3 regions of the Pseudarthrobacter sp. L19 genome follow, and region 2 is predicted to be linked to each of the others. Evidence: riboswitches for the same ligand, from Rfam matches in the RefSeq annotation. Region 2 holds a riboswitch; each other region holds the start of a gene.

Region 1 (3,262 bases), 1.3 Mb from region 2:
TGCCGCGGGCTTCGGGAAGCCCGGCGGATAGGACGGATCCTTGCGGAAGATCATCCTGTCCTTCCAGGTCTCCCTCGACGGCTTCATGGAGGGCCCGCACGCGGACATCAGCTGGCACCGGGTGGATGCCGAACTGCATGAGCACTTCAACGACCAGCTGCGCACCATGGGCGCGTTCCTGGACGGCCGGGTCACCTACGAGCTGATGGCCGGGTACTGGCCGACGGCGGACCAGGACCCGGACTGCCCTCCCGCCATCGCGGACTTCGCCGCCATCTGGCGGGAGATGCCCAAGTACGTCTACTCCCGCACGCTGCCGGAGGAGGCCGGCTGGTACACCACGGTGGTGCGCGAGGTCGACGCCGGGCAGGTGCGGGCGCTCAAGGCCGCCCCCGGCGGCGACCTGGCCCTCGGCGGGGCGGAGTTGGCCGATTCCTTCCGCCGGCTCGGGCTGATCGACGAGTACTGGATCTACGTCCACCCGGTACTGGTGGGCCGCGGAACGCCGCTGTTCAAGGCCGCGGACTCCCCACCGGCCTGACGCTGCTGGAGAGCCGGGCGTTCGACAACGGCGTCGTCCTCCTGCGGTACGCGGCAGACAACGACACGGCAGACAGCGTAACCGCAGACAACGAAACCTCTAACAACGAAACCGGCGTCCGGCAGCCGTGAGGGGCTGCCGGGCGCCGGCCCGGTACTGCTGAACGCGCGGGTTACGCCCCGGCGCGGACGAAGGTCACGCTGCCGGTGGCGGTCAGCCAGGACAGCGGGTGCACGATCGTCTGGTTGGAGCCGTTCATGCCGCCGCTGATCGCCTGGCCGTTGCCGGCGTAGATGGCGACGTGGCCGGACTGGACGATCATGTCGCCCGGCTGCGGGTCGGAGACGACCTTGCCGTAATTGAGGAACTGCTGCGGGCCGAGGTCGCCCACGGGGATACCTGCGGCGCCGAGCGCCTTCTCCACCATCGCGGTGCAGTCCTGCGTGATGCCGATCTGGCTGTACGCGGCGGAAAGCATGGCGGCGTTGACGCCACCGGCGGGGGCGGCGGCCGGAGCCGGCGCCGGGGCTGCGGCCTGGACGGCCACCTTCGCCACCGGGGCGGCCGGGGCCTTGGCCACGGGGGCCTTGGCCACCGCGGGCGCGGCGGCAGGGGCCGGAGCCGGGGCCTCGACGACGGGCGCCGGGGTGGTGGCGACGGCCGGGCGGTCGAAGCTGATCTGCACTGCAGAGTCGGCGGTCACCGGGGCGGAAACCTTGCCGGCGACGTCGGCGTGCGAGACGGGTGCGGATTCCCGTTCGGCGGGGACGTTGCCGGCGGCGTTGGCCGCCATGCCGCTGGTCAGGACCAGGCCGGAGGCGGCGAGGACGACGGCAGCCTGCCGGCCCACGGTGCCGGTCGCCGCGGCGAAGGCGGCACCCCGACCGGTGGTTGCGGTGGTGCCGGGGCGCGCGTCAGTAGAGCGTGAAATCATGATGTACCTCTCCCAAAGCCTGCGAGGTGAGCTGTCGGATTCGGATGGGAGACACCCGGCCGCGGGTCCGTCTGGGCGGACACTGCGCGGCTTCACCCCAAGACCCGCCCGTGGGCAGGTCGCGATTGGTTTCCCCGTCTCTGCCAGCTGGTTGCGAGGATGCCCTGGACCGCGGCAGAGTTAGGCAATCGGTCCGGGGGCGCCCGTCTCGGAAACCAACGGGCACCTCTCCACAGTAACGGCCATCCTCCCGAATGTCACATTAAGGTAACGGCGGAGGCGTCCCGGCGGGGTTACGATGATCCCACCATGTCCCGAGCGGAGGGTCCGATGAATCCCCATTGTGTCGCGATCTGCCAGCTGAGCGATCAGCCGCAGGAAGACTTCGACGTGAACACCGAACTGCTGGTTCTCGAGGGGAAGGAGATCCACGTCGCCACCTGGGATGCCGAGCCGCGCGACGGCGGTTTCGACCTGCACGTGCTGAACGACAGGGTGGACGCGCTGGGCTTCATGGTGGTGACGGACTGGGAGTTCCTGGACGGCAAGGCCTACGCCGTCGTGGAGCGCCGGCCCGCCTGAGCACCCTCCGCTTCGCGCGGCCACCATCCCTAGGCTTCGCCGCCCGCTTCCCGTTCGACGCGCTCGACGGCGGCCCTCACGATCTCCGCCGCCCCGCCGTCGGGGCGGCTATCCGCAGTGCCGTTGGCCAGGGCCGCACGGCGCCGGAACCGCGCCCAGTCCCCGGCGCCCTTGCGGAGTTCCCGCAGCGGAGCCAGCAGGGCAGCGCGGCGCAGCCAGGGGTCGGGGTCGCGGAGCCACCGGTCCAGGACGGCCTCGGAGCGGGTCCGGGCCTGCCCGCCCAGCCCGGCAATGAGCGGCCCCACCACGTCCACCGCCAGCGGGTCCGCGAGGTCTGGCAGGTGTGCGCCGCGGAGGAAGCCCTCGATTCGGGTCAGGTCCGAATTGTCCAGGTGCCGCAGGGCCGACTGCAGGAGCACGACAGCGGCCAGGCGGCGCTCGAACACGGGCACGGCCCACAGTTCCGAACTGAGCGCGGTGAGACCGTCCCGGTCCAGTTCCCGGTACCGGCGGAGCGCGTCCCGGACGGTGCCCCGGACGGCGCCAACGGAGGCGCCGTAGACCGAGAGCCCGGGCCCGAAGCGGTCCTGCTCGGCCTCGGCGCGCTGCCAGGAACTCTCGCGCTGCAGTGTCGCGTCTATGAAGTCACCGGCCTCGCTCACCGTCCCATTCTTCCGCACCGGCTGTGAGCCCGCGTCCGGCTAGTGGTCGGGGCTGCGGTACTCCACCAGGACGGTGTCACGCCACTGCCCGGCGAGCGGCCCGCAGGACATCAGGCCGATCCGGCGCCGGGTGCCCACCACGGTGAATCCCAGGCGTTCGTGCAGGGCCAGGGAAGCGGTGTTCTCCGGGAAGATGGTCGACTGGATGGTCCAGATACCGGCCTCTTCGCAGCGGCCGATGAGCGCTGCGAGGAGCCGCGCTCCGTGGCCGCGGCCCCGCGCGGGGCGGCGAGGTAGAGCGAGTGTTCCACCACGCCGCGGTAGACGGGGCGGGAGGTCACCGGCGAGACGGCGGCCCAGCCGAGCACGGCGCCGTCGTCTTCCAGCACCAGGCGGACGTCCGGGAGGCGTCCGGCGTCGAAGCTCTCCCAGGACGGCGGCTCCGCCTCGAAGGTCGCATGGCCGGTGGCGATGCCCTCGGCCCAGATATCCCGGACGGCGGGCCAGTCGGCGGGTGTCAGATCCCTGATCCGGAGGCCCGCC
Region 2 (3,262 bases):
TGGACGAGGGCGGTATCCGGCCCGGCGCCACCGTCTCGCTGGAGCGGGTGGGGGAGTACATCTCCGTCCGCGTCCCGGACATTGAGGGCGCGCTCGAACTGCCGCCCGAGGTTGCCGCCCACGTTTTCGTTACCCGGGGGTAGTGCGACGCGGAAGCATACCGTAAGTGTGCTGTTTACTAGCCCGTCTAGGAGATAACGAAATTATTACTACGGGCCTTAATCCCCTATAGTTATCGACTAGTACCGAGACTAAAGCGTTACCTGATCCGAAGCCGAGCTCTGCCAGCGGATCAGGGTGCGAATCACCTTCTGGCAGAGGCGGGGGAACCACTACCGGCCGGTAATTCCGGCCTCGGGGTGAAGTCCGCTAGCGGCAAGCGAACTCTCTGAGGACACTCTTTCCGGGTGCCTCTCTGCCTGGATGCTTGCGTCGGCGGACCGGGTCTATGAACTCTCTGACCCGAATCCGACAGCTAACTTCGCAGGCTTTTTCAGAGAGGAACCACTTGAGCACGCAGACCGTCCGCGGGCGCCGCCGCGCCGCCGGCCCCGCTCCGGAGCCGCGCCCCGCCGTCGACGTCACCGTCCCGCGCCCCCGCGATGCGCACCGGGACGAGCGCCGCGGCCGGCGCAGTCCGATCCGCCAGGTCGCGGACTTCGCCGCCGTCACCGGAATGGGCCAGAAGGCCGGAATGACCCTGGCCGCCGCCGGCATCGCACTCACCGTGGCCGTCCCGGTGACCGGCCCCGCGCTGGCCGTCGACGCCCCCACCGCGGGGTCCGTCTCCGCCGCGGCCCAGCCCGAGGTCAAGGCCGCCGCAGCCCAGATCGACTTCAACCGCACCGCCGTCACCACCAAGGGTGACCCGGACGGGAAGCTCAAGCAGCTGCTCAGCGCGCAGTCCGTTGGCTCCATCACCCGCGCCGCATCCGCGGGGACGCTCGGCGCCCCGCTGGACACCATGATCACGGCGTCGCCCTTCGGCTACCGGGTCAGCCCCATCACCGGCGCGGTCGGCGAATTCCACCGCGGCCAGGATTACGCCGCGCAGTGCGGCACAGCCGTCCATGCCGCCGCGAGCGGCACCGTAACTTTCTCCGGCTGGCACCCCTACGGGGGCGGCAACCGGATTGTGGTCGACCATGGCAATGGCCTGGAGACCACGTATAACCACTTGTCGTCATCCAGCGTCCACGTCGGCCAAAAGGTCTCCCGTGGCGATGTGATTGCGATGAGCGGAACAACCGGTGCCTCCACCGGCTGCCACCTCCACTTCGAGGTGATGGTCAACGGGGACGTCGTTGATCCGCTGGGCTGGCTCTAAAAGAGCCCACCGCAATGCTCACACTTCCGTGACACGCCGTGATCTGAATGTGACATTGAGTCCGAACTGTTGTACCGTATGAAGCACGCCAACTTCACCGAAGTTGGCGCTCTTGAGTGGATTGCCTAACTCTGCCACCGCTCAAGGTCCGTTCGCATGACATCGTCTGGCAGGGGCGGGGGAACCAATTTTGGTCTTCGCAAGAAGACCTAGGGGTTAAGTCGCAAAGCTTCCCAGGAAGCGGAGCGGCCGGGTGACTCCCATCCGAATCCGACAGCTCACCTCGTAGGCATTGGGAGAGGCTACTTTCGTGTCTTCACGCCACAATGCTGCGCGTTTTCGCGCTGGCGAGGCTCAGTCGAGCCCGCTGATGACCATGCACCGCGTTGCCCTTGCCGGCGCCCGGGATGGTTCACGCAATGCAGTTACTGCTTTTGGCGCGTCTTCGCAGTACACCCTTCGCTAAAGAAACCCGTTTCGGGGCGATCCGGCGTACCCCCAAGATGCCGGAGCGTCCTTAGTCCCGCCTGTTCAAGAGCGCGGACACAAAGGATCACGAAAGAGAGAACTAAATGACTACTCGTGCAACCATTGCACGCCACCGCGCGGAGGTCACCAAGACCAACTCGCTGGCTGTCATTGCCAAGGCCGTCGGCGACAACGCCGGTGGCATGGGTCGCCAGGCTGCGGTTATCGCTGCTGCCTCCGGCCTGGTCCTGACCAGCGGTATCGCGGCCAACGCCGCCGAGACCAACGTTCAGCGCGAATCCACCTCTGCTTCCGCCACCGAGGTTCAGTCCACCGCTCCGGCCACCATCTCGGCGGCCTCCAGCATCGCCATCTCCTACGAGAAGCCTGCTGTGACCACCGCGGCCGCCCCCGTCGTCGAGGCCCCGAAGCCCGTCGTCAAGGTGCAGGAAGCTGACACCACCACCGCCAACACCGCCGCAGCCACCCCGGCCGCCGGCACCGCGGTCAACGCGTCCGTCGCCACCAAGGCTCCGGCCGCCACCAGCGGCATGGGCGCCTCGATCGCCGCCGCCGCTTACGCCCAGATCGGCGTGTCCCAGGACTGCACCATGCTGGCCACCAACGCCCTGGCCGCCGTCGGCATCCACTACCACGGCTGGCCGGCAGGTTACCTGTCCCTGGGCCGCACCGTCAGCGCCGCCGAAGCGCAGCCGGGTGACCTCGCGTACTACCAGAACGGCGGCATGGGCATGGCCCACATCGCCGTTTACGTCGGCAACGGCATGGCCGTCCACGGCGGCTGGAACGGCGGCACCACCGCCCTCTACAGTGTCAACGTCGGTTCCGGCCCGGTCTTCATCCGCGTCGGCGGCTAAGACCCCCGCTTCCCGCGAAGCTTCGAGAAGGACCCCTGCCACCGGCTGGGGTCCTTCTCTGCTGACCGCGTGCCAGCGGTGCAGGAAGCACCGCTGGCACGCGGGCCCAGGATCCGCCACGGATGCCCTGCGGCCCGAAATTCGGTAATCCGGGCCACCCGTGTTTACTCTTGTGGTGTCGATCCTTAGCCTGACCATGCAGAGGGCAGCCGGCCCTCGTGCCACTGGCGGGTGCGGCCGTGAAGAGGGATGCGGATGCGCACACTCGTTCTGAATGCTGGATATGAACCGCTGGCGGTTGTGACCTTCCGCCGGGCGCTGGTGCTCGTGCTGACGGGCAAGGCCAGTGTCGTGGCCGAGGGGGACGACCCGGTGGTGGGGCCGCAGGATATCCTCGGCCGGCCGAGCGTCATCCTGCTTAACCGCTACATCCGCCCCCGCTACAACACCGTGACTGCGGTCAGCCGCCGGGGTGTGCTCCGCCGGGACGGCCACCGGTGCGCCTACTGCGCTAAACCGGCCCACACCATCGACCACGTCCAGCCGAAGTCCCGGGGAGGGGCCGACTCCTGGGAGAATCTGGTGGCCG
Region 3 (3,262 bases), 190 kb from region 2:
GCTCTGGATCATGGGCCTGTCCGTGCGGATCTTCGGCCTGAGCTCCTGGAGCGTTTTGGTGCCCGAGGCATTGATGGGTGTCGCGACGGTGTGGCTGGTCTACCTGGCCGTCCGCCGGGCCGCGGCACCCGCGACGGCGGATGCCCGGCTGGCGCACCGAGCCGGACTGGTCGCGGGTGCGGTGATGGCTCTGACCCCGGTGGCGGTGCTGATGTTCCGCTTCAACAACCCGGATGCCCTGCTGGTCCTGCTGATGACCGCGGCCGCCTACGCGGTGCTGCGGGCCGTCCAGGACGGCCGGGTGCGCTGGCTGTTGCTGGCCGGGGCGCTGCTGGGCTTCGGGTTCCTGACCAAGCAGCTGCAGGTGCTGCTGGTGGTCCCGGGCTTCGCCGCGGCCTACCTGCTCGCCGGAGCGGCAGGAGTAGGCCGGCGGCTGCTGAACCTGCTGGCGACGGGCGCAGCCATGGTGGCAGCGGCCGGCTGGTGGTTGGCCGCCGTCGAGTTCACCCCGGCGGCGGACCGGCCCTACATCGGCGGCTCGCAGGGCAACTCGATCCTGGAACTGACCCTGGGCTACAACGGCCTGGGCCGGCTCAGCGGGGACGAGACCGGGAGCGTCGGCGGCGGCAACGGCTGGGGCACCCCGGCCTGCTCCGGCTTTTCAACAGCGAGTTCGGCGGGCAGATCGCGTGGCTGTTGCCGTCGGTGCTGCTGCTGGCGGCCGGGCTGCTGTGGCTGGGCCGGCGGGCGCCGCGGACCGACGCCGTCCGCGCCTCCGTGGTGGTCTGGGGCGGCTGGGTGTTGGTCACCGGGCTGACGTTCAGCCTGATGGCCGGCATCATCCACCCGTATTACATGGTGGCGCTGGCCCCGGGGGTCGCCGGGCTGGCGGGCCTGGGGTCGGTGCTGCTGTGGCAGCGGCGGGATCAGCCCGTGGCCGCCGGGACGCTCGCCGCGGCGGTGGCAGCGGCCGGGTTCATGGCCTTCGAGCTGCTGGGCCGCACGCCCGCGTTCGTCCCGTGGCTGCGCTGGCTGGTGCTGGTCGGGGCGCTGGCCGCGGCCGTCGGCGTGATGGTTCCGGCCGTCAGGGTCTTCGCCGGGGGCTCCGCGGGCGGCACCATCAGCCCGCTGACCCCGGCCGGCCCGACGGCGCGGCTGCTGGCGCGAACGACGGCGGGACTCGCCGTCGTCGCGGCCCTTGCCGGTCCCCTGGCGTACTCGCTGGCCACGGCCGCGACGGCCCATTCCGGCTCGATCGTCAGCGCCGGGCCCTCGGTGGGTGGCCGGGCGGGCCTGCCGGCCATGTTCGGCGGCACGGGCGGAGCCATGGGCAACGCGCAGGGCACTCCGTTCGGACGAACCAACGGCACCAACGGCACGGGAACGACTGGCACCGGCCGAGGCCAGGGCTTTGGCCAGGGCGGCGGCATGGGCGGGCTGCTCGGCGCGACCACGCCGTCGTCGGCCCTGGTGGACGCCCTCGAAACGGACGCCGGCCGCTATACCTGGGCGGCCGCCGTCGTCGGATCCAACAACGCCGCCGGCTACCAGCTCGCCACGCAGCTGCCCGTGATGGCCGTGGGCGGGTTCAACGGCACCGACCCCGCACCCACGCTCGAGCAGTTCCAGCAGTACGTCGCCGACGGCCGGATCCACTACTTCATCGCCGGACGCACCATGCAGGGCGAGAGCGGATCCGACGACGCCGCCAGGATCGCCGACTGGGTGGCGGCCACCTACCCCGCCCAGAGCATCGGCGGCACCACGGTGTACCTGCTGTCGAAGTAGCCACCCCGGACGGTCCGCCGTTTCGACGGTTCCCTGCCGCGTAGACGTCACTAAGCGTCGAGCGTGCAGGGAGCCGTCGAAACGGCCCGAAAACCGGACCCCAGCCAGCGCAACTCGGCAACCAGCCACACCGCGGCGTTACCTAAATGTGACATGCGAGAGAAAGTCCGGTATCGTTTTTATGGTGCGGCCATCGATCTGGCCGCATATCCGGGTCTGACGCCAAACTCTGCCGCTTCCCGGATTCCATGGATTGAGGCAGAGACGGGGAACCCAGAGTTCCCGGGCACCTGCATCCATGCACCCCTTGGGGTTAAGCCGACTCGTTGATGATCCGAGCGGCCGGATTTCTCATCCGAACCCGACAGCTAACTCCGTAGGCGTTGAGAGGCGAACATGACTGAACACAAGGCACCCGTGCGCCTAAAAGGCGCTAAACGCACCTCCTCGGCCGATGTCGCGCGCCACCGCGCCGACCCGGCCCAGGGCTCGGCCACCCGAGGCCGCGCCAGCTTTGGCTCCAAGGGCACGCTCACCGCCGTCGCGCTGACCGCGGCCGCCGTGCTGCTGGGCGCCGGCGCCGCAGGCCAGGCCACCGGCACCACCGCCCCGGCCGCGACCGCCACCCAGGCCCCGAGCCTGCAGCTCTCCGATCTGGAACGGCTCGGCAGCTACACCCCGGCCACGGCGCCGGCCAGCGTCGAGGCCCAGGCCTCCAAGGTCACCCCCGAGGCTCCGGCCGCGTCCACCCCCGCTCCGCCCACCCCGGCGCCCGCACCGGCTGCTCCGGCCCCCGCGGCGGCACCCGCCCCGGCCCCGCAGCCGGTAGCCGTGGACGATCCCGCCGGCGCCCAGGCCTACGCCGCCTCGCAGCTGCCGGCCCACGGCTGGGCCCCGAGCGAGATGCAGTGCCTGATGAAGCTCTGGACCCGCGAGTCGGACTGGAAGACCACGGCCACCAACCCGAGCAGCGGTGCGTACGGCGTGGTCCAGTCCCTCCCGGCCGAGAAGATGGCCAGCGCCGGCGCGGACTACATGACCAACTACCGCACCCAGATCAACTGGGGCCTGCAGTACGTGCAGGAACGGTACGGCTCCCCTGCGGCGCCCTGAACTTCCACTACGCGAACAACTGGTACTAAGCCGCTAGAGGCTGCAGCCACTTCGCGCAGAGATAGCAAAGGCACCGGATCTTCTCAGATCCGGTGCCTTTGCTGTGTCCCGGGTAGCCCGGGCGAGTCCTCGACAGGATGCGTAAGGGCGCTACCCGGCGATGCCGTAGAGCCGGTCGCCGGCGTCGCCCAGGCCGGGGACGATGTAGGACTTCTCGTTGAGCTTCTCGTCGATCGAGGCCAGGACGATCGTCACGTTGGCATCGGAGAGCTCTTCCTCCAGCTTGGCCAGGCCCTCGGGGGCGGCCAGCAGGCAGATGCAGGTGACGTCGGAGGCGCCGCGCTTGAAGAGGAACTTGATC

Evidence for each region. Region 2 has a riboswitch for cyclic di-AMP ahead of ACRQ5B_RS02735 (NlpC/P60 family protein). Riboswitches for the same ligand answer to the same signal wherever they lie in the genome.
Region 1: linked by a shared signal. The riboswitch ahead of ACRQ5B_RS13330 (NlpC/P60 family protein) and the one ahead of ACRQ5B_RS02735 (NlpC/P60 family protein) in region 2 are both predicted to bind cyclic di-AMP.
Region 3: linked by a shared signal. The riboswitch ahead of ACRQ5B_RS03590 (hypothetical protein) and the one ahead of ACRQ5B_RS02735 (NlpC/P60 family protein) in region 2 are both predicted to bind cyclic di-AMP.

What each region holds. Positions count from the first base shown of each region.
Region 1 is NZ_CP193935.1:2,785,176-2,788,437, reverse strand. Features, by position in the region: gene ACRQ5B_RS13340 (cupin domain-containing protein) at 1-31, shown strand, start outside; gene ACRQ5B_RS13335 (dihydrofolate reductase family protein) at 41-541, shown strand; gene ACRQ5B_RS13330 (NlpC/P60 family protein) at 714-1,475, opposite strand; cyclic di-AMP (ydaO/yuaA leader) riboswitch at 1,478-1,672, opposite strand; gene ACRQ5B_RS13325 (hypothetical protein) at 1,806-2,057, shown strand; gene ACRQ5B_RS13320 (DNA alkylation repair protein) at 2,087-2,719, opposite strand; partial or broken gene ACRQ5B_RS13315 (GNAT family N-acetyltransferase) at 2,759-3,262, opposite strand, start outside.
Region 2 is NZ_CP193935.1:609,351-612,612, reverse strand. Features, by position in the region: partial or broken gene ACRQ5B_RS02745 (metal-dependent transcriptional regulator) at 1-143, shown strand, start outside; cyclic di-AMP (ydaO/yuaA leader) riboswitch at 273-504, shown strand; gene ACRQ5B_RS02740 (peptidoglycan DD-metalloendopeptidase family protein) at 509-1,327, shown strand; cyclic di-AMP (ydaO/yuaA leader) riboswitch at 1,475-1,633, shown strand; gene ACRQ5B_RS02735 (NlpC/P60 family protein) at 1,900-2,673, shown strand; partial or broken gene ACRQ5B_RS02730 (HNH endonuclease) at 2,929-3,262, shown strand, end outside.
Region 3 is NZ_CP193935.1:797,345-800,606, forward strand. Features, by position in the region: partial or broken gene ACRQ5B_RS03585 (ArnT family glycosyltransferase) at 1-1,788, shown strand, start outside; cyclic di-AMP (ydaO/yuaA leader) riboswitch at 2,004-2,186, shown strand; gene ACRQ5B_RS03590 (hypothetical protein) at 2,185-2,901, shown strand; gene upp (uracil phosphoribosyltransferase) at 3,052-3,262, opposite strand, start outside.